Regions from separate parts of the Cedecea sp. genome, predicted to be linked through region 3. Evidence: predicted binding sites of a transcription regulator. Region 3 holds the regulator's gene; each other region holds the start of a gene.

Region 1 (7,395 bases), on a different contig from region 3:
CTATTAAGAACCTTTGATTCCGACAGGCAGGATGCGATAGACAAGATAAATCGCCTGAGCCCGGACGAGTTCTATCAGCATATCGCCACCAATCATCCTGCGCCGCAGGCACCGCGCTACCTGTACAAGGTGACGCGGGCCATGAACGCTATTTAATTACTTCACGCGGTTGGCCTTTTCCCGGGCCGACCGCTCCAGCGAGAAAATAATCTTTTGCAGTTCACGTTCTACCGCCGGGTTGACGTTTAAAAAACGGAAGCTTAAGCGCGGCGTTGAAATGGTTTCATTTTTGCTGTCCACCACCTTGCGCTCCGAAACCATCACCAGCTGCATATCGAAGTAAAACTTACCCCATTCCACGAGATCCATCTCTACGCGGCCAAAACGCAGGCCGGGCGCGAGGCCTGGGGGCAATGAGCCGTCAACCAAGGCGCCCATGCCGCCGAGCGACAGGTCGCAAAGCCGGAAGGCAAACTCAGAGCCATCGGCCAGTTCGGTGCGGCAGTAATACTGCGGCTGCATGGGGGCGGTAATGCGGAAGTATTCCCGGCGCTGCACGAACCACAGCGACGGCGGCAGCGGCGTCGTGAACGCCGGCAGATTTTGATAATCCGTCGCCTTCAGACCGGGCAAGCTAAATTCAACTTTTGCCCCCTGCGTTTCAGCGATGAACTCGATGTGGGTGGCCTTTTGCACGGAAAGGTTTTCCTGCGCCTGGCTACCAAAGTCCAGAATTAAACGATCCGCTGAGACGTCGAGTATTTTGCTAATGAACTGCCCGTTAGACCATTCCAGCCTGACGGGAACCTGCTGTTTGTGTAAGTCGCGTAGCACACCTAATACTGCCAGAGGAGACTGCTTAAGGAACTGCTCGTTATAGTGACTCAAGGCTCAAGTCCTTGTTGTTTTTTCAGGTTGTGGTATCGAAGCTTATCGGCAAAACCGGACAAAACTTAATACAAATTTTTGATTTTTTTTGCCTGAAAATGAGTATAACCGGGTGAGATTCATCACGTTTTTACGCAACCGGGCTATACTCTTTTTGACAGTAGGCCGCTGACTTGGGTGCAGAAGGCGCCCGGCGAGCCTGCTAAAGCTCACAATGTAGAAGAGGACGTTCTAAAATGGGTATCCTGGCCTGGATTATTTTTGGTCTCATCGCGGGTGTGGTTGCTAAGTTAATTATGCCTGGCAAAGACGGCGGCGGCATTATCCTCACTTGTATTCTGGGGATCGTGGGCGCGGTGGTAGGCGGCTGGGTGGCAACGGCATTGCACCTTGGCGGGCCGGTAACCGGCTTTAACTGGCCAAGTTTCTTTGTGGCGGTGATTGGCGCCATTATTGTGCTGGCTATTTTCAGGATGGTACGACGGTAGAAAGTCATTGATTAAAAAAACGGCCCTTCGGGGCCGTTTTTACGTTTTAAGCTTTGCGATTAAAAGTCATAGCCTACGGTGGCAATAACCGAACGTTCCGCACCCCAATAGCAATAGCCCGTCCCATAGCAGCCCGCCACATAATCACGGCCGGTCAGGTTTGTGGCATTAAGCTGTACAAATGCGCCTTTCATCGACGGTGTCCATGCGCCCAGATCTGCCCGAACCATGGCATCCAGCAGCGTTGCGGAAGGTACCCGCAGGGTATTTTCGTTGTCGGCCCACTGTTTGCCGATGTAGCGAATCCCTGCGCCCAGGCTGATGCCGTAATCGGCTTTGAACGTGCTCCACAGGCTCGCCAATTGATTTGGCGTGACGTATGGCGTGTTGCCGTCGTTACCGTCAATCGCGTCTTTATAGCGTACACGGTTGAGGGTATAGCTGGCGATGGTCGACAGGCGTGGCGTCAGCTGAGTACGCGCCTCCAGCTCAAGCCCCTGGGAATGCACTTTGCCCGCGGGTTCAAAATATCCGCCCTGAACGTTACGGTTGCCCACATCTTTCTGGGTCAGATCGTAAACGGCGGCACTATACAAATCGCTGGTGCCGGCCGGCTGGTATTTAACCCCGGCTTCGTACTGTTCAGCGGTCGTAGGTTTCAGCAGCTTGCCTTCGGCATCGGAAAGCACCTGCGGCGTGACGGCCTGGCTGTAGCTCACATACGGAGAAATACCGTTATCAAAGGCGTACAGCAGGGAAGCGCGGCCGCTAAAGTGGTTATCTGTGCGGTTGTCCGTCACGTCGCTGTCGATAGCCGTCGCCACCAGGTGGCTTTTGGTGACCAAATGGTCGTAGCGGCCAGACAGCGTCATATGCCAGCGGTCCCACTTCATTTCGTCCTGCAGGTACGCCCCGGTTTGCTCATACTGGCGGCGGCCAGCTTTAACCAGCAGCCCCTGATTGATGGTCTGGTAGCTATCGTCGCGCGGGTCAAAGTAATAGTAGCCGCCAATGCCGCCAGAAACGCCGGTCCACGGATTCAGGTTGGTGGTATAGCCAGTCCCGTCCGTCAGATCGTTGGTGAACCGGTGATATTCGCCGCCAAGCACCACTTTATGCTGCAGCTCGCCGGTCGCGAAGTCGGCTTCAAGCTGATTGTCGATGGCCCAGGCATCCAGCGAGGAGTTTTCGCTGCTGTAATAGCGTGACAGTTCGTTGTGTGCGGTGTCCGCCCAGCCAATCTGATAGGCCTGGCGCAGCGCGACGTTAGAGTGGGTGTAGCTGGCGTTCGAGCGGAACGACCAGACATCATCGAAGGCGTGAGCAAACTCGTAGCTGTAGATCTGCTGGTGGCGCTTAAAGGCGTCATCGCCCGGTTGCACGTCAGAGAACCCGGTATCCAGCTTGCGTCCCGTGGTGCTGTAAAGACTGCCGTCGCCCGGAACGGAACCGTGGTAGCCGCCGGAGGGATCTTTTTCCAGGTAAGCTCTCAGCACCAGAGACGTAGCGTCGTCAGGTTGCCACAGCAGAGAAGGCGAAATGGCGTAGCGCTCGTCGCGCGTGTTTTCATACTGCGTATCGCTATTTTTGGTCAGGCCGGTGATGCGGAAGGCCCACTGGTCGTTAATCGCATTGGTGTAATCAAACGCCGTGCCGTTGGTGTTATGGTTGCCGTACATCGTCCGCACGTGGCCTTCTTCAACAAACTGCGGGCGTTTCGAGGTTTCCATCACCAGGCCGCCCGGTACGGTCTGGCCGTAAAGTGCGGAAGAGGGGCCTTTGATCACATCAAGGCGCTCCAGGAACCACGGATCGACCTGCACGACGTTAAAGCTTCCCGCGTCGCTCATCAGGCGAAGGCCATCAAGGAAGATGTTATTCACATCGCCACCGTGGAAACCGCGCAGCGCAACGGTGTCGTAGCGGGTTGCACCGCCGGCAAAACCTGTAAACACGCCCGGTGTGTAGTTCAGCGCGCTGTTAATGGTCTGCGCGCCCTGGTCTTCCATTTGCTGGCGGGTAACGACGGAGATGCTTTGTCCGGTGGTAATCAGCGGCTGGTCAGTCTTTGTTGCGCCGCGTGTGGTGGTGGCAGTGTAACCAATCGTCGGGGATGTTGCGGTATCAGCCGGTTTGGCGGTGACAACCAGCGTTTCTTCAGCCGATGCGGAAATAGGTGCGATGAGAGCAAGCGCGCAGAACAAAGCAGAACGCTTTACGGTAAAAGCCTTTATCATTTTAGGGGTCCGGAAGTATTGAGGTCATCATCCTGATGGAATTCCTCCGTCGGACTGGGCGACGGGAAAGCGCAGTGAATCTACATGCGATTTCGAATGCGAATTATTATCGTTATTATTACATCACACAAGCGTTGTTATGTTTTTTTATGCGTGAAAGTCCATGAAATAATGAGTGATTTAGTTTGTTGATTGTTCCGGATGTAACCATTCAGGCAGGAATAAATGCGCAGTAACTGACCCCTACGGCCCGGCAGATCCGCAGGGGGGTTGACTTAGGATCAAAATTTATATTCGATACCGGCCCAAACGTTGCGGCCTTCCTCAATAAACCCTTCGCTTAGTGCATATTTACTGTCGAACAGGTTGTTAACTGATGCATTAACGCTTATGCCATAGCCCACGTTGTAGTCGGCACGCAGATGCGTGACGGCGAAGCCAGCGGCTTTTTGGGTGCCGCTGCTGTTGCTGTAACTGGATGAGCGAGCTTCTTCCGAGAGAGTAAATCGTAAGGAGTCCAGCGGTCTGAACGTTAGCCATGAAGTTAGCGTTTGGGTTGGCTGGCCGGTGGGTTTACCCGCTTCGCGGGATTTGATATCCGCGTGAATAAGGCCGTAGCTGGCGCCAACGTCGAGCATATCCAATGGACTGCCGTTGATGCCGATATCCACGCCGCTATAATTAATGCGACCGCTGTTCTGGTTCTGCGTCAGCCTGTCGCTGATGGACTTTGACACAATAGCGTCGCTGACGCGGTTGTACCAGATGCTGGTTTCATAGCGCCAGCTTCCATTGATATGCCCGCTCCAGGTCAGCGCTATGTTTTGTGCTCGCTCCGCCTTCAGCTGGGGGTTGACCAACGCAATTTGGTTCATCGCCGGTTTCATGGTGGTGTAGCGCTCTTTCAGCGTCGGGAAGCGGGTACGATCTGATAGCGAGAGTGACAGCCAGTCCTGATGGTTAAGATGATAGCGTGCCAATGTTTCCCAGTTAAATGCCGACTTGCTGTTGTTTTCATAGAAGGTCAGACTGCCATTTTTTTCATGCTTCATACCCTGAACGCTGTCACGCCAGTCGTAACTTATGCCGCTGACGATGTCCAGATTCTGGGTAGCAGCCCACTGATATTCGCTGGCAATGGACCACAGGTTCGATCCCGATAGCGGTCGTACGGTGCTGTCGGAGCGCCTTTCTCCCTGTGGGTATCGTTTTTCCAGTTAATGGCAAAAGACAAGAGATCGCTTTCACGTACATCCGCTGAGAGCTGCAGACCGCCGCCGGTACTGAAGTCCGCATAGTGGCTGTAGCCCCCACGCTTATTCTGTAAATCTTCCAGCGTGTTGTTCAACAGCAGCGTATTTTTAAAACTGTCGTGATAGAGACGGTTTTTCAGCGTAAAGCGTTCACCTAAATGCGTCGTGCCCTGATAGTAATAGCTCTCTTTGTCATACTGCGGCCACTGCCAGTAGCGTGGCGTTTGCAGGGTTCCAGCATAAGGTGGGCTGTCCTTTTCTCCGTTCTGATTAATATAAGTAAAGGTGTATTCGTCGTTAACCCGTGGCGTAAAGCCGACTTTGATTACGCCATTAGTATCCTCTGCCGATGAGTTGATCATCCTGCCATGTGTCCCGACAGTATCGCTGCTTACGCCGTGCGGCAGGCCGAGATAATCCTGCTTTAACTTGCTGCCGTTAAGCTGAATAAACCCCCGATCGTTGCTAAGACCCAGAGAAGCATGCATATCTTTGGCGTTATCGCTCCCACGACTCCAGCTCTGGCGGTAGCCCAGCCCTCCTTCCAGCGGTTTACTCGGTTTCTGAGTGGTAATATTGATGGCTCCGCCCATCTGGTTGGGTCCCTGCAGCAGGGATGAATAGTCTTTCGACACCTCAAGAGAGGCGATATCAGAGGTTAAGATACGGCCTAAATCGAAGTTTCCGTCATAGGGAACGTAGATAGGCACGCCGTCGAGAAAGATGGGTATCTGGCGGCTATCGAAACCGCGCACTTTGACCTGCAGTTCGTTACGTCCCCCTGATTTTTGTAGCGTAACGCCGGGTACGGTTGCCAGGGCGCTGGCCACGTTCTGTTTATCCAGTTTTTCCATCATCTCCTGCCCGAGAATGGTGGTGGTTGCAGAGGCCGGGCTTGACCAGACGGTCATTCTGTCGGCTTCCTGATCCGCGATCGCCGGCTGTACCAGCGCGAGGCCTATTGAAATGCAGAGGGGTGTCATTCCTGTTTTCATTTTTGTCTTCCATGGTGTGAGGGTTATTCAGCGGTATCCGGCCCTAGCCTGACCTGAATATCGGCCGGTGGCGCATAGTAAGGGGAGGAGGTGATAAACAGCGTGATGCCGCAGTCAAGATAGCGTTCAAGCGAGGTACGCGTTATCCCGCCCGTTAACGCCAGTTTGCAATTTGGTGCAAGACGTGAAGCCCGGGCCGCGATATCGGTGGCCTGCTCAGGGGTAAATTTATCCAGCTGTAAAACATCCGGCTCAGCGGCCAGCGCCGACAGGGCTTCTTCCGGCGTTTCGGCCTCAACAACGATCTTTTTCTCCGGCGCCGCCTGCCTTAGCTTGCTTATCAGGCCGAACCAGTCATGACCGTCATGAACAAAACGGCGATGGTTAGCGAACAGAAGAATCGTCTCGCCGCAGCCAGCCCGGTGAATCAAGCCACCGGCAGCCAGAACGGCCTGGGTTGCCAGAAGCTTCGTGCCGGGGATTGTTTTACGCGTACAGGCGATGTGCCCATTGGGGTGGCGCTTGTGCAGGATAGCCAGCATGCTGGCCATTTCATTTGAGACGCCGCAGCTCCACTCGATGATATTTTGCGCGGCCTTCCAGCCCTGATGGAGCGCAGCCGCGCTTCCGCTAGCCGTGAGCAGGAGCCGATCGGGCTGAGCGTGTTCGCCGTCGCGGAATGAAGTACACACGGTAAGGCCCAGGCTATGGAGCATTTGGGTGGCCGCCGCAAGCCCGCTTACACAGCCGCCGTCCCGGTGAACAAACGTCATTCTTCCCGGACGTAAGCCAATACCCAGCGCCCGGGTAGTCAGGTCACCCTGAGCGATATCCTCAAGCAGCCAGGCGTCAGTTTGTGCCTGCGGGATAAAGATCATCCCCGCTCTCCTGGGGGCACAGTGTCCCAGTAGAGCAACGCCCAGTCGCGGGACGGTGAGGCAATGGCGCTCGGATCTTGCTGCTGGTACCAGTCACGAAGGCATAGACGTTCGTCTTCCGTGAGTTCGCCGTGAGTCCAGATTACGTTATCGAGGAATAATGCGAAGGTACTGTTATCGTGGCGCTGGCTATGCCCGTTAATAAAATCTACACGTGCACGTATACCCAGCTGGTAAAGTACATTCAGCGCATAAATATAGGTCGGAAGTTCAACCACTTCCCGGCCCATTACCCGTTGAATAACGGGGGACATAAAGGTTGGATTGACCAGGTGAGTGGTATAAACGCGCCGCTTTGCCTGGCGGTTTAGCTTGCTCATGGCCTGATGCATGTCGGCGACAAGCGTTGAGCGGGACGCTACGGCGATATCACATTGTGGCAAATCGTCCCAGGCATCCTCCCAGGCTCGCTTTACCCAGGTGGCATTTATGGTGCCAAGTTCATCCGCACGGCGGGCGGAGACGTCAAGCATGCCCTGGCTATAGTCTATGCCATAAACGTGGCTCAAGCGGTTAGCGAGCGCCAGCGCCACTGTTCCCGGGCCGCAGCCCATATCGAACAGCGTTTCAGCGCCCCGCAGGTCGATTTTTTGCAG
Region 2 (7,395 bases), on a different contig from region 3:
GCAGATCCTGCAGCGTTCCGGGGTAGGTGACGCCGCATTCCTGGCAAGCCTGGAAATTCCTGTTGTTCATGACCTGCCGGGTGTAGGCGAGAACCTTCAGGATCACCTGGAAATGTACCTGCAGTACGAATGCAAAGAGCCGGTATCGCTATACCCGGCGCTGCAATGGTACAACCAGCCCAAAATCGGTGCGGAGTGGTTGTTCAACGGCACCGGCGTAGGGGCAAGTAACCAGTTTGAAGCGGGCGGGTTTATCCGCAGCCGCGAAGAGTTCAGCTGGCCGAACATTCAGTACCACTTCCTGCCGGTGGCGATTAACTACAACGGCTCGAACGCGGTGAAAGAGCACGGCTTCCAGTGCCACGTGGGTTCTATGCGTTCGCCGAGCCGTGGCCGCGTGAAGCTTGCCTCACGGGACCCGCATGAGCATCCAAGCATTCTGTTCAACTATATGTCTCACGAACAGGACTGGCAGGAGTTCCGCGACGCCATCCGCATTACGCGCGAAATCATGCAGCAGCCTGCGCTGGATAAATATCGTGGGCGCGAAATCAGCCCGGGCGTTGACTGCCAGACGGACGAGCAGCTGGATGAGTTTGTGCGTAACCATGCAGAAACCGCTTTCCACCCGTGCGGCAGCTGTAAAATGGGGCACGACGAAATGGCCGTGGTAGATGAACAAGGGCGAGTTCACGGCCTGCAGGGGCTACGTGTGGTAGATGCTTCTATCATGCCGCAAATCATTACCGGCAACCTGAACGCCACCACCATTATGATTGGCGAAAAAATTGCCGATGCCATTCGCGGTAACGCCCCATTACCGCGCAGTAGCGCACGCTACTATAGAGCGGAACAGGCGCCGGTGAGAAAAGAGCCGGTCCGCAAAATTCAGTAACCATTAAAGGCCAGTAAAACTGGCCTTTCTTTTGCCCGGCGCTTGCCCGATCCCCTTGTGAAGCAGTAAAACTACTGCTCAACAACAAAAAGGAGAATCACCGTGCCGCATATCGAAATCAAATGTTTTCCACGTGACCTTACCGAAGAGCAAAAGCAGGCCGTTGCCAGCGAAATGTGTGACGTGCTGAAAAAGCACTTCGGCTCGAAGGACGAGTCGCTGTCCGTGGCGCTGAAGATGATTGAACAGTCGCGCTGGAAAGAAGAAGTCTGGGACACGCAGATCGCGCCCGAGATGGACGCGCTGCTTAAGAAGCCGGGCTACAGTCTGTAAGTGAGATAAAAGGTGACAATGTCACCTTATGCATAGCGGATTATCGTAAAACCTTCGCTTTCATCCGGCGCAACGAAGTAGCGGGTAATCAAATCAAACTGCGCGTCCGTAGCGGCAAAATCGTGAGTTCCGCTGCTGTTGCGGGCGCGCAATCTCTCCCGACAAACGTCATCAGGCACGTCCAGATAGTGCAGGCGGTTATCTACCCCAGCCTGGTCAATCAGCGTTTTCATCCACTGCCGGTTTGCCAGCGTGTTGGCTGGGAAATCGAGCACCACCGACAGCCCGCTCCTCAACAGGGAAACGAGATGCGGCGTCAGCGCGTTTTTCAGCTTGCCGGAGCACGCCACGTAGTCCGCCACGCTCTGCATCTGCTCGCCATAAAGCGCGGCAAGCCAGCGGTCTTCACTGACCAAAATAGTATTGGGCGTTGCCATAAGCTTTGCGCTTAGCGTGGATTTACCGGCGGCGATTTTGCCGCATAAGAGGTGAAGCGTGGGTCTATGGGGAGAAGTTGACATCTCTGCCTCAGGGTAAGGGTTATGTCTGCACTAATCTCTACCTGCGGAGCGAAAGATACAACTGGTAAAAATGGCGGGTCAGGCGAAGACCCGCCAGAGTGTTACTTCAGCTTCGTCCAGTAGGTGCCCGTTTCCTTCACGGCCATGAAATGCTGATTTATTTCATCCAGCGTTTGCTGCGGATCCATATCCGCAAACAGCTGAGGGTGGAAAGTTTTGGCAAAGAACTCAACGTCCAGCAGGTGCCACGGCGAGAGGTAGAAGTTATGCCATACCGCCCAGGCTTTTCCGTTCTGAATAGCGTTCAGATTCGAAATCACTTTCTGCTGGCTAAGCACCTCGGTAAAACTTTGCCGTGCCTGAGTCGCCGTCACCTCGGACCCTAACTGCAGCCTGCCTTTTTGATCCGGCCCGGCGCTGCCGGTCGCAATGTAAATATCCGGGTTCACCGTCAGCAGCGCCTCCGGGGAAATCTTGCCATAAACGCCGGGGAAGCGGCTGACGGCGATATTGTCGCCGCCCGCAAAGGCCAGTAGATCCGCCAGGTTGCCGCGCCCGACGGTGGTACAGCAGTCGCTTTTATCGCCTAAATGCAGTTGTAGCATGACCGTCGGCTTAACGGGTTTTGCCTCTGCTAAGCGTTTGGAAATCTTCTCCATATGCTGACGGTAGAAGGCGATAAATTTCTCCGTTTTCGGCTGGTCGTTTAGCGCCTCCCCAAGAATACGCAGGCTCGGGACGGTGTTATTCAGCTGATCGACGCGAAAATCGACGTAGATCACCGGGATATGCGCCTGCGTCAGTTGGGCAAGAAAGCTCTCATGGTTGCTCTCTTTTTTGGCGTAGATCGGCAGAATCACCAGATCCGGGTGCAGGGCGATAACTTTCTCGACGCTTATCTGCGAGAAGTTGTTGTTGCCGATAACCGGAATGTTTCCGATCTCCGGGAAGGCCGCCGTGTAACGGTTCCAGGTCTGCGGATCCAGACGCTGCAAATCCGCAGGCCAGCCCACAACGCGCTTCGCCGGGTTACCGTCCTCCACAAGTGCGAGGGTATAGATCATCCGACTTTCGCCGACCACCAGGCGCTGTGGGTTATCCGGGACTTCAACCTTACGCTGCAGGATATCGGTAATCGTTTTGGCCTGACTGCTGGCGCTGAGCGCCAGCAGAGCCGCAAGTAACAGCGACTTTTTCATCTCAGAAATCCACGCTGGCGGAGAGATAAACGGTGCGGGGTTCGCCTTCAATAACGCGCAGGTTACCGGCGCTGGACTCGTAGTACTCGCGGTCAAACAGGTTTTTGACGTTCAGCTTCAGCTCGGTATTTTTGCCGACCAGCTTGCTGTCCCAGGCCACAAACGCGTCCGCCACGGTGTAAGCCGGCATGGTGAAGCTGTTTTCCGGGTCGCCCGCACGGCTGCCGACATAGCGCCCGCCGCCGCCCAGACGTAATTCACCCGGCAACCAGGAGAAACGCAGGGTATGGCTGAGGTAGAGGCCGCCCATGGTCGTTGGGGCGTTCACCAGACGGTTGCCGACGTTCACCGGGTTAATATCGTCTTCAACGATCTCGGTTTTGTCGTAGCTGTAGTTTGCCGTCAGGTACCAGTCCTCGGCAATTTCGCCGTTGAGATCTAGTTCCGCGCCGGTAGAGCGCGCTTTCGGGATGTTGCGCGTAACGCCATTGATAAACACCGACATGTCTTTTTCATCAATGCGGTAGAGCGCCAGGCTGCTGGTAAGGCGTGGTGACATCTGCCATTTTGCGCCCACTTCCCAGGTGGTGCCTTTTTCGGTGGAGGCGACGTTGCCGTTATCGTCGGTTTGTGTCGAGGGCGTAAAGGATTTGCTGTAGCTGCCGTACAGTGAAACGTCCGGAACGATTTTGTACACCAGGCCCATCTGCGGCAGAAAAGCATTGCCCCGGTCTTCAAGCGTGGTCTTCGGTTTGATCCAGCCCGAGCTGGAGGTTTGGGTGTAACGCTGAAGGCGACCGCCCAGCACGGCTATCCATTGGTCAGTCAGGTGAATGCTGTCTTTCGCAAACAAAGAGCGGCTGTAGAGGTTGGTGCGCAGGTTGCTGTTGGAATCGCTGTAAGTACTGCTGTTGGTAATCGGCGCTTCGCCGTACACCGGGTTATTCATATTGAAGGTTTTCGACACCTTGCCACGGTACGAATTCTTCTTATAGGTTTCGTTTTGCTCGTAGTCCGCGCCCAGGGTGATGTCATGCGTCATGCCCAGCAGTTCCGGGCTCCCGCTAATATCCCATGAAGCGTAATCGGTTTGATGGTTAAAGCCACGGTTTGCATCCGCGCGGCGGGAGACAATACCGCTGTTAGGATCGACCGCCGTCGCGCGAACTTCGTTGCTGTCGTAGCGGCGCTGCATCCAGGCATAGCTCAGGTTGGTTTCCCAGGTGTCATCCAGCTTGTACGAATAGTGGGTCGTCAGGCGTTTGTTCTTGCCCCAGGCGTGGTTGGCGTAATCGTCGATGCGGCGATTGTAAGGGATGTTCAGCGGCTGGCCGTTGATAAACGCCGTGCCACGGTCGTAAGGAATGTCGAACTTATATTCCACGTAGCTGATGTTGAAAGAGGCTTTATCGCCGTACCAGCTCAGGGAGGGGGCTATCAACGTGTGCTCATCGGTGCCGAAGTTGCGCCAGTAGTCTTCGTGCTGGCGTTCAGCCACCAGGCGGAAGGCGAAACCGTTGCCGAGCGGGCCGGTCACGTCGACCATGCCGGAGCCGCCGCCGTGGCTGCTGCTGGTGCCGCTGACGTGGGTGTTCCAGGTGTACTGTGGTTTTTTGCTGACGAGGTTAATCACGCCGCCGGGGTTCAGGATGCCGTAAAGCAGGGAGGCTGAGCCTTTCAGCACCTCAACATGATCGATGCTGGAGTCCATTGCCAGGCCCTGGTTGCTGCGCACTCCGTCAATAAATATTGAGCCGTCGCTGTTGGAGCCAAATCCGCGTTTTACAAAACCGTCCTCGATACCGCCCAGGGTATTGCTCTGCGTGACGCCGCTGACGAACTTCATCGCGTCATTAACCGAGGTAACCGCGTAATCGTCAATGACCTGAGGCGTCACCACGCTAACGGACTGGGGGATTTCGCTGCGCGGCGTTTTACTGCGCGAGGCGATGGTGGCGTCATCCTGGGTATAGCTGGTCAGTGAGCCGTCCGGGTTGGCGTTGGCAACGACCGTCAAGGTGTCTTCTTTAGGCTTATCGGCCGCAAAAGTCGGTGCGCCGATAATGAAGGTTGAAATGATGAGTAATTTTGAATTAATAAGTGCCTGGCGAACGAAAGTAGAACCCAATGGAATGCGAGTCATGGTGTTTATTATCTTTACTGAAACGATTTTATAATGGGAATTGAGATGATAATGACAATAATTAGCATTTACAATATTAACTCTGCTTACATAATTACTGGTTTTTTATCCAAAATCCTGATGATTTAGCGGGGGATATGCAGAAAAAAGAGAGGATCGCGGGACGAGCGTCCCGCGTGAATGCGAAGGGGGTTATCCGACTTCCGGCAGCAGGCCGACGGTAATCAGGCCCTGAATCACGATAACCGCGATACCGCAGGCGAAGACCAGCGCGAGCAGGGGTTTGCCGCCCGCAACTCGCCAGGCTGCATCGACGTGCTGCTTACGGCTCTGCCACACCAGCATGGAAGGCACCAGCAGGGCAAGCACCGCCAGCGCAACACCCGCATAGCCCAGCGCCATCACAAAGCCCTGCGGGTAAAACAGCGCAAAGACCAGTGGCGGCAGGAAGGTCATCAGCCCGGTTTGCAGGCGGCCAGAAGCCTTGCGGTTGCGGGCAAAGAGGTCACCCAGGTAGTCGAACAGCCCCAGGGAAACACCAAGGAACGACGTGGCTAGCGCGAAATCTGCAAACAGATGCACCGCCAGCTCCACGTGCGGGGTGGCCACAACCTGACGAACAACCTGCAGGAATCCGTTAAGTCCCGAGTGTTCGGCCATCAGCCCGGTAAAGGTAGCGGAGTCAATCGCGCCGAGGGTGGCGAGCTGCCAGAAGATATAGGCCACCAGCGGAATAGCGCTCCCTACGATAAACACCCAGCGCAGTTTGCGAATATTGCCGTTCATATAGCTGACAATGCTCGGTACGCTACCGTGGAAACCAAAAGAAGTGAAGATCACCGGGATAGCGGAAAGCGCCAGCCCCTTTTCAACCGGTAGCGTCAGCAGGTTGGTATGATGGATGTGCGGCATCATTAGCGCCAGCATCACGACCAACAGGATAATTTTGGCGCTAAACAGGACGCGGTTAAACATGTCCACCATATGGGTGCCCACACAGACGATCCCGCCCGCCACTACGGTAAACAAAAGCACGCCGGAGGTAGCCGGGACGTTGACAGAAAACCACTGGCTAAGGCTTGCGGCCAGGAGTTCACCCGCGCCGCTGATGTAGGCCGCCGTGAGGGCATACATCAGGAACAGCATGCTAAAACCGGTTAACCACTGTCCAGGGCGACCGAGATAGCGCCGGGCGAGGGTGCCAAGGCCGGTATCCGCCGAGACGTGCTGATAGACTTCTACCAGCAGCAGCGCGGTGTAACACATCAACCCCCAAAGACCGACGAGCATCAGCAGCGTGACGCCAAACCCTACCCCCGCCGACGCCAACGGCATTGCCAGCATTCCTGCGCCAATTGTGGTTCCCGCCACGATGAAAACACTGCCAAGAGTCCTGTTCTTCACGCTTCCCTCTGAATTTACGAAGAGCTGTATGCAATTATGCCGCGCAGGGTAAGGGAAAACCTCAGGTGCGTCAAATGAGGGTTACGCGGTGTGTATCATTATGTTTACGATTTAGATTCACCGTTCGTGACGTTGTCACGTAATAAAATTAAACCATTCAATACTTGCCAGGTCATGGGAATCTCAGGCTTTATGAATATAAATATTAATAATAACTAATCTCTTTCTCATGGAGAGCATAAATAAATGAAAGCAAGTTTTGTTATGACAGGGTTACTGCTCGCTTCGGCTGGCTGCGGGGCAACAACGTATCCCATCACGGTTACCGATATGGACAACCAGCGCATCACTATCGAAAAAGAGCCGCAGCATGTCATTTTGCAGGACGGGCGCGACATCCTTTCACTGGCGCTGCTGGACCGCGAAGATCCGTTCAGGCGCGTTGTCGCGTGGAATAACCTGCCGAAAAAGCAGGATACCCAAACCTGGGACGTGCTGAAACGTAAGTGGCCAGAAGCGACCAAAATTATCGATATGGGCTTTAGCGATCAAGGGGAAGTAAACCTGGAGAGCGTACTGGCTCAGCAGCCGGATATCATGATCGCCCAACTACGAGCCAAACCGGCGCTGGAGCAGACCGGGGTAATCAAATCGCTGAAAAAACTGAATATTCCGGTGGTGTTCGTGGATTACGAACTGCACCCGGTTGAAAATACCGCCCGCAGCGTCACGCTACTCGGCACCGTGCTGAACCAGGAAAAACGCGCGAAAGAGTACACCGACTACTACCAGCAGCATATGGCCCACATCCAACAGGTGGCTGCCGGGGTTAAAAACAAGCCGAATGTGTTTATCGAACCTATTGCCGGTAATACAGAGAACTGCTGCTTCACCCACGGC
Region 3 (7,395 bases):
GCCGTGCTGACCGGTATCTCCGTATTTATCGCGGCAAGCATGCACTGGATATCTGGTTTTGGCTTCAGCGCAGGTCTGGTGGATATGATGCTTTGGGTGCGTAACCCATTGGCAACCAAATGGTACATGCTGATCCCTCAGGGCCTGGTGTTCTTCGTTATTTATTACGTGGTGTTCCGTTTCACCATCACCAAATTCAACCTGCTGACCCCAGGCCGTGAACTGGCTGTCGCCGGTGACGAAGCTGATGGCCAGGACGTGAATGTGAGCGGCGATGCGAACCAGGACGTTTCAGGTCTGGCTCGTCAGTACATCTCTGCGGTAGGTGGCTCTGCCAACCTGACCGGTATTGATGCCTGTATCACTCGTCTGCGTCTGAGCGTGAAAGACTCTTCCGTAGTAAACGAAGCGCTGGCTAAACGTCTGGGTGCGACGGGCGTTATTCGCCTGAACAAAACCAGCGTGCAGATCATCGTTGGCTTTGCAGCAGAAAAAATTGCTAACGCAATGAAAACCGCGGGTACTGTCGAAGCAGCCGCGCCTGTTGCGGGTGCAGCCCCGGCCCCAGCCGCTAAACCACAGGCTGTACCAAATGCGACCAGTACGACTATTGCTGCCCTGGTTTCTCCGGTCACCGGTGAAGTGGTTGAGCTTGATCAGGTTCCTGACGAAGCGTTTGCCAGCAAAGCCGTAGGGGATGGCGTAGCCGTTAAGCCAACCGACAAAACCGTGGTTTCTCCTGCCGCCGGTACTATCGTGAAAATCTTCAACACCAACCACGCGTTCTGCCTTGAAACAGAAAAAGGCGCTGAAATTGTGGTTCACATGGGCATCGATACCGTTGCTCTGGGTGGTAAAGGGTTCACGCGTCTGGTGGAAGAGGGTGCGGAAGTGGTTGCAGGCCAGCCGGTTCTGGAAATGGATCTTGATTTCCTGAACGCCAACGCTCGCTCCATGATTAGCCCGGTTGTTTGCAGCAACATCGACGACTTCAGCGGTCTGGTTATCCAGGCGAAAGGTCAGGTGGTTGCCGGTCAAACGCCACTGTATGAGATTAAAGGCAAGTAATCGCTCCTGAGTAAGCATTTGTGCCTTAAGCGGCTGGCGTATATCGTCAGCCGCTTTTTTATTGCTTGTCGCCAGGCAAATATGGATAACCCTAATTTATGCAACTAAAGGTTGTTTCCCGAGGCCGCTTATTAGATCATGCACCGTTAACTAAGGTATACGCTTTGAGGAACCCGCGATGAGTGAGGCTGAAGCCCGCCCAACTAACTTTATTCGTCAGATTATTGATGAAGACCTGGCGAACGGTAAGCACACCAGTATTTGCACCCGTTTTCCGCCTGAGCCGAATGGCTATCTGCATATCGGCCACGCAAAGTCTATCTGCCTGAACTTTGGCATTGCCCAGGACTACCAGGGGCAGTGCAACCTGCGCTTCGATGACACAAACCCGGTAAAAGAAGACATCGAATACGTAGAGTCCATCAAACACGACGTTGAATGGCTGGGCTTCCACTGGTCCGGCAACGTGCGTTATTCGTCCGACTATTTTGATCAGCTGTTTAACTATGCCGTTGAGCTGATTAATAAAGGGCTGGCGTATGTTGATGAGCTGAGCCCGGAACAAATTCGTGAATACCGTGGCTCCCTGACTGCACCTGGCAAAAACAGCCCGTTCCGCGATCGTAGCGTTGAGGAAAACCTCGCGCTGTTCGAGAAAATGCGCAACGGTGAGTTCGCCGAAGGTACCGCCTGCCTGCGTGCTAAAATCGATATGGCCTCGCCGTTTATCGTCATGCGCGATCCGGTGCTGTACCGCATTAAGTTTGCCGACCACCACCAGACCGGCAGCAAGTGGTGCATCTACCCGATGTACGACTTCACCCACTGTATTTCTGATGCGCTGGAAGGCATTACGCACTCGCTGTGTACCCTGGAATTCCAGGATAACCGTCGTCTGTATGACTGGGTGCTGGATAACATTACTATTCCTGCACATCCGCGCCAGTACGAGTTTTCGCGCCTTAATCTCGAATACGCCATCATGTCCAAGCGTAAGCTTAACCTGCTGGTGACCGAGAAGATTGTTGAAGGCTGGGATGACCCGCGCATGCCGACTATCTCCGGCCTACGCCGCCGTGGTTACACCGCAGCTTCTATTCGCGAATTCTGTAAGCGCATTGGTGTGACCAAGCAAGACAACACCGTGGAAATGGCTTCTCTGGAATCCTGCATCCGTGACGATCTCAACGAGAATGCACCGCGTGCAATGGCCGTTCTGGATCCGGTAAAGGTAATTATCACTAACTACCCTGAGGGTGAGGAAGAGACGGTCACCATGCCGAATCACCCAAACAAACCTGAGATGGGCAGCCGTGAAGTGCCGTTCAGCCGAGAAGTCTATATCGATCGGGCTGACTTCCGCGAAGAAGCAAACAAGCAGTACAAGCGCCTGGTGCTGGGCAAAGAAGTTCGCCTGCGTAATGCGTATGTGATCAAAGCCGAGCGTGTTGAAAAAGATGCGGAAGGCAATATCACCGAACTGTACTGCACCTATGACCCGGAAACCCTGAGCAAGGACCCGGCAGACGGTCGCAAAGTTAAAGGCGTGATCCACTGGGTGAGCGCCGCACATGCGTTGCCGGTTGAAATCCGCCTGTATGACCGCCTGTTCAGCGTTGCAAACCCAGGTGCTGCGGAGGACTTCCTGTCGACCATCAACGCTGACTCTCTGGTTATTCGTCAGGGCTTCGTTGAGCCAAGCCTGCAGAACGCAGAAAAAGGTAAGGCTTATCAGTTCGAGCGTGAAGGTTACTTCTGCCTCGACAGCCGCTATGCGACGGCCGAAAAATTGGTGTTTAACCGCACCGTTGGCCTGCGTGATACCTGGGCTAAAATCGGCGAATAATTACTGTAGATAGCCTGATAAAAACGCCGCGGAATGCGGCGTTTTTTCTTTATTAGTACATGGTATTAACCTGTAGTACACATTCGCGATGCGAATTAATTCTCATTTACACACGCCTGAGTTTATCCCCACGCTACATCATGTTTTTCCCGTAATCTTCTGATGCTTATAATGAAAGCGCTCTCAAAAGTATTTTGTGTTCCAAATAAGTAGAATTATGGCCTAATAAACTTCGGTGTCATTTTGTTACAAATGCACATAGATTATGTGCTCTCTGTCATACTCCAGGAAATCTCTCATACAAAATCATTGATAATTCGCGTCGCGAAAAATAGTCTATGAGCAGCAGTAATGCGGGTGAGTAATGTAAAAACCGCTTTTAGCCGTTAGGCAATTTTACTTTTTTCGTCATTGACGCTTTTCACGTCAGACGATGATTTTTACGTCAAAGAGGAATTTAACTATGCGTACGTTTAGTGGCAAACGTAGTGCGCTTGCTCTTGCTATTGCAAGTGTTACCGCTCTTTCAGGTTTTGTTGTTGCTCCGCAGGTTAGCGCTGCGGGCTTTGTTGATGACTCAACGCTGACCGGTGGCGTCTATTACTGGCAGCGCGAACGTGACCGTAAAGACGTGACTGACGGTAAGTACAAAACTAACCTGTCACACTCAACCTGGAACGCTAACCTGGACTTCCAGTCCGGCTACGCAGCCGACATGTTTGGCCTGGATATCGCCGCTTTCACCGCCATTGAGATGGCCGAAGACAGCGCCAGCGGCCACCCAAACGAAATCGCATTCTCCTCTAAAAACAAAGGCTACAGCGAAGACTACTCCGGCGATAAAGGCGGCATCAGCCTTTATAAAGCGGCCGCTAAATTTAAGTACGGCCCGGTCTGGGCTCGTGCGGGTTATATCCAGCCAACCGGCCAAACGCTGTTAGCGCCGCACTGGAGCTTCATGCCTGGTACCTATCAGGGGGCTGAAGCTGGGGCGGCATTCGACTATGGCGATGCAGGTGCGCTGAGCTTCTCCTACATGTGGACCAACGAGTACAAGGCTCCATGGCATCTGGAAACGGACAAGTTCTACCAGAACGACAAAAAGACCAAAGTTGATTATCTGCACTCCATCGGCGCGAAATATGACTTCAAAAATGACCTGATTCTGGAAGGGGCATTTGGTCAGGCTGAAGGTTTTGTTGACCAGTACTTCGCGAAAGCGAGCTACAAATTTGACGTTGCAGGCAGCCCGCTGAGCACCAGCTACCAGTTCTACGGCACCCGTGATAAAGCCTCTAACAACACCATCAACGATATTTATGACGGTACCGCGTGGCTGCAGGCGCTGACCTTAGGCTACAAAATTGGCCAGGTTGACCTGCGTCTGGAAGGGACCATGGTGAAGGCAGAAGGCCAGCAGGGTTACTTCCTGCAGCGTATGACGCCAACCTATGCCTCTTCAAACGGCCGTCTCGATGTATGGTGGGATAACCGCTCTGACTTCAACGCCAACGGCGAAAAAGCCGTGTTCTTCGGTGCGATGTATGACCTGAGCAACTGGAATCTGCCGGGTTGGGCTGTTGGGGGCTCCTATGTTTATGCATGGGATGCAAAACCAGCCACATGGGCGCTTGATGCTTCCGGTAACCGTCAGGATATCGCATCCAACAAGATCAAAGAGTCTTCATACAGCCTCGACGCAATGTACACCGTGCAGGAAGGCCGTGCGAAAGGTACGCTGTTCAAACTGCACTTCACTCAGTACGACAACCACTCCGATATCCCAAGCTGGGGCGGTGGTTACGGCAACATGTTCCAGGACGAGCGTGACGTGAAATTTATCGTTATTGCTCCGTTCACCATCTTCTAATGCTAAATCGGGCGCGCAAGCGCCCGTTTTTTATAAGGAACTGAACATGAAAAAAATCCTGCTGGTTACCGCCGTGGCTTTCACGCTCTCCGCCTGCGTTCAGCCCCCGGCTCCGCCGGAAGATTCACATCTGAAGCAGGCTTACAGCGCTTGTATCAATACCGCAGAAGGCAACCCGGATAAAATCGAAGCCTGCCAGAGCGTGCTGAACGTACTGCGCCAGGAAAAACAGCACAAAGCGTTTGTTGAAAAAGAGACCGTGAGCGTGCTGGATTATCAGAAATGCATTCAGGCAAGAAAGAGCGGGAATGATGAAGCCGCGAAGGTTCGCTGCGATAAAATCTGGCAAGAAATTCGCGCGAATAACAGCTGATTACGTTTTTTCAGTCAATAAAAAAACCGGCAAGGGAAACCTGCCGGTTTTTTGCTTTTAAACGCCACCTGTTCGGCAGCGTTCGTTAATGCGGATTACTTATTTAGGATCGTGCGCGGTGTCGTCTTCGCGGCAGTCGCCTTCGGCACAGTGTCCGTACAGATAGAGACTGTGGTTAGTCAGGCGGATACCGTGGCGTGTGGCAATTTCACGCTGGCGCGATTCAATAGAATCATCGCTGAACTCGATTACTTTGCCGCAATCGAGGCAGATAAGGTGATCGTGGTGATGCTGCTGGGTCAGCTCGAAAACGGACTTGCCGCCTTCAAAATTATGGCGGGTCACGATCCCGGCATCGTCAAATTGGTTCAGCACGCGGTAGACCGTCGCCAGGCCTATTTCTTCGCCCATGTCGATCAGACGTTTATATAAGTCTTCCGCGCTGACGTGATGATTTACCGGCTCTTGCAGCACTTCGAGGATTTTCAATCGCGGAAGCGTGACTTTCAAGCCGGCCTTCTTTAATGCGGTATTGTTGTCAGTCATGCGGAAAGTGTCCTGTTGCTTAACGATTCGCTCAAACTGCAGTGAGCGTAAAGAGTAATGCGTCTCATTATAGAACTGCTGCTTCTAAATGGGAACCGCAAGTATGGTGCAAAATGAGGCTGAAAAATCGTGGCGGCGTCGCCATTTACAGTAATTATCAGCCAAGCTGTCAGGAAGACATTGTACAGGGATGTACAAGAAAGTTACAAACTTGTAGCAATTATTTTCATTGCTACAAGCTATCAAGATGGCGCAAACGCTGCATTTGCGCCAGGCAAATCAGGCGTTAATAATATCGGCCAGATTCAGTTCTTCAGAAATCTGTTTGACCCACTTCTCAACGCGCTCGGCGGTCAGTTCCGGCTGGCGGTCTTCGTCGATGGCCAGACCGACAAAGTTGTCGTCGTCTGCCAGGCCTTTTGACGCTTCAAAGTGGTAGCCCGCGGTCGGCCAGTGGCCTACGATAGCGGCGCCGCGCGGTTCGATGATATCGCGAATGGTACCCAGCGCATCACAGAAGTATTCCGCGTAGTCTTCCTGGTCACCACAGCCGAACAGCGCAACCAGCTTACCGTTGAAATCGACTTCTTCGAGAGTCGGGAAGAAATCGTCCCAGTCGCACTGCGCTTCGCCGTAGTACCAGGTTGGGATGCCGAGCAACAGAATGTCGAAACCTTCGAGATCTTCTTTGCTGCTTTTAGCAATGTCATGCACCTCAGCAACGTCTTTACCGAGCTGTTTTTGAATCATTTTTGCGATATTTTCGGTGTTACCGGTGTCGCTGCCGAAAAAAATGCCTACGATTGCCATGAGTAAAATAACCTCTTGAAACTTAATAGTATGCTGGCCGTTCAATGCCCACGTATAGGGCAATCATAGCAGAACAGCTCCACCAGCGGAAACAGCTATCACGCCGGGGTGCACAGTCTGCAACATGGTTTTGCTCACCCTTTTGAGATTTCAGATGACGGGCAGGGCAGCAGAAAGAGCTATCCCAGCTTTTTAAGCTGCTCGAGCAACATCTCTTCGATCAGTTCGCTACGACTGATGCTGCGGGCGTCGGCAAGCTGGTTGAGGGCGTCGACCGCATCATTGTTCAGTTTTAGCTCAACTCGCTTCAAACCACGCACTTTGTCGCGCTTAAGCTGATTGCGTTTATTAATACGCAGCTGCTCATCGCGCGAGAGCGGATTGGTTTTAGGCCGCCCGGGGCGACGCTCGTCCGCGAACAGATCTAATGTAGTACGGTCCGTTTGTTCTTTTGCCATGATTAGGATACTGACAGGAAATTCTGGCTGCAGGGGCAGGGTGCCGGTGCAATTAAGCGCGCCATCATACATCAGCGCGCCATTCCCGCCAACGCGTTAGCGACTTCTGCTGGCCGGTCGTTCTGTTTTTAATCAGTTTTTCGGTTCCGCGTCGATAAATCGGTGAATTGCGCGTAAAACTGCCTCCGGTTTTTCAGCGTGAACCCAGTGGCCCGCGCCAGCGATGACGTGCGCACGAGCCTGCGGGAACTGACTTAAAAGCGCCTCGCGGTGGCTTTCATCAACATACGGCGAGTTCCCGCCGCGGATGAATAAGGCGGGATGCTGCCAGGCGGGAACGGGTTGCCAGCCAACGATACTTTCGTATTGCTGCCAAAGCACCGGCACGTTGAACTTCCACTCGCCGTCGGCAAAAGACTTCAGC

What was found. The regulator Fur, encoded in region 3, represses iron uptake genes when iron is present. The targets are predictions, from matches to a motif close to ATAATAATGAGAACNACTATCAA.
Region 1: the regulator Fur is predicted to act here: its motif matches at 3,710-3,732, upstream of VGM55_RS16795 (TonB-dependent siderophore receptor).
Region 2: the regulator Fur is predicted to act here: its motif matches at 5,137-5,159, upstream of VGM55_RS18600 (TonB-dependent siderophore receptor).

The regions. Positions count from the first base shown of each region.
Region 1 covers NZ_DASYBS010000099.1:56,922-64,316, reverse strand. The annotation lists gene emtA (membrane-bound lytic murein transglycosylase EmtA) at 1-156, shown strand, start outside; gene ycgR (flagellar brake protein YcgR) at 157-888, opposite strand; gene VGM55_RS16800 (GlsB/YeaQ/YmgE family stress response membrane protein) at 1,125-1,376, shown strand; gene VGM55_RS16795 (TonB-dependent siderophore receptor) at 1,436-3,613, opposite strand; partial or broken gene VGM55_RS16790 (TonB-dependent receptor plug domain-containing protein) at 3,895-5,861, opposite strand; gene modD (ModD protein) at 5,885-6,739, opposite strand; gene VGM55_RS16780 (class I SAM-dependent methyltransferase) at 6,736-7,395, opposite strand, start outside.
Region 2 covers NZ_DASYBS010000107.1:100,973-108,367, reverse strand. The annotation lists gene betA (choline dehydrogenase) at 1-895, shown strand, start outside; gene pptA (tautomerase PptA) at 998-1,228, shown strand; gene VGM55_RS18610 (ATP-binding protein) at 1,255-1,749, opposite strand; gene VGM55_RS18605 (ABC transporter substrate-binding protein) at 1,851-2,948, opposite strand; gene VGM55_RS18600 (TonB-dependent siderophore receptor) at 2,950-5,091, opposite strand; gene tyrP (tyrosine transporter TyrP) at 5,284-6,495, opposite strand; gene VGM55_RS18590 (ABC transporter substrate-binding protein) at 6,742-7,395, shown strand, end outside.
Region 3 covers NZ_DASYBS010000065.1:91,200-98,594, reverse strand. The annotation lists gene nagE (N-acetylglucosamine-specific PTS transporter subunit IIBC) at 1-1,068, shown strand, start outside; gene glnS (glutamine--tRNA ligase) at 1,247-2,914, shown strand; gene chiP (chitoporin ChiP) at 3,378-4,784, shown strand; gene chiQ (ChiQ/YbfN family lipoprotein) at 4,831-5,157, shown strand; gene fur (ferric iron uptake transcriptional regulator) at 5,257-5,703, opposite strand; gene fldA (flavodoxin FldA) at 5,983-6,513, opposite strand; gene ybfE (LexA regulated protein) at 6,693-6,971, opposite strand; gene ybfF (esterase) at 7,104-7,395, opposite strand, start outside.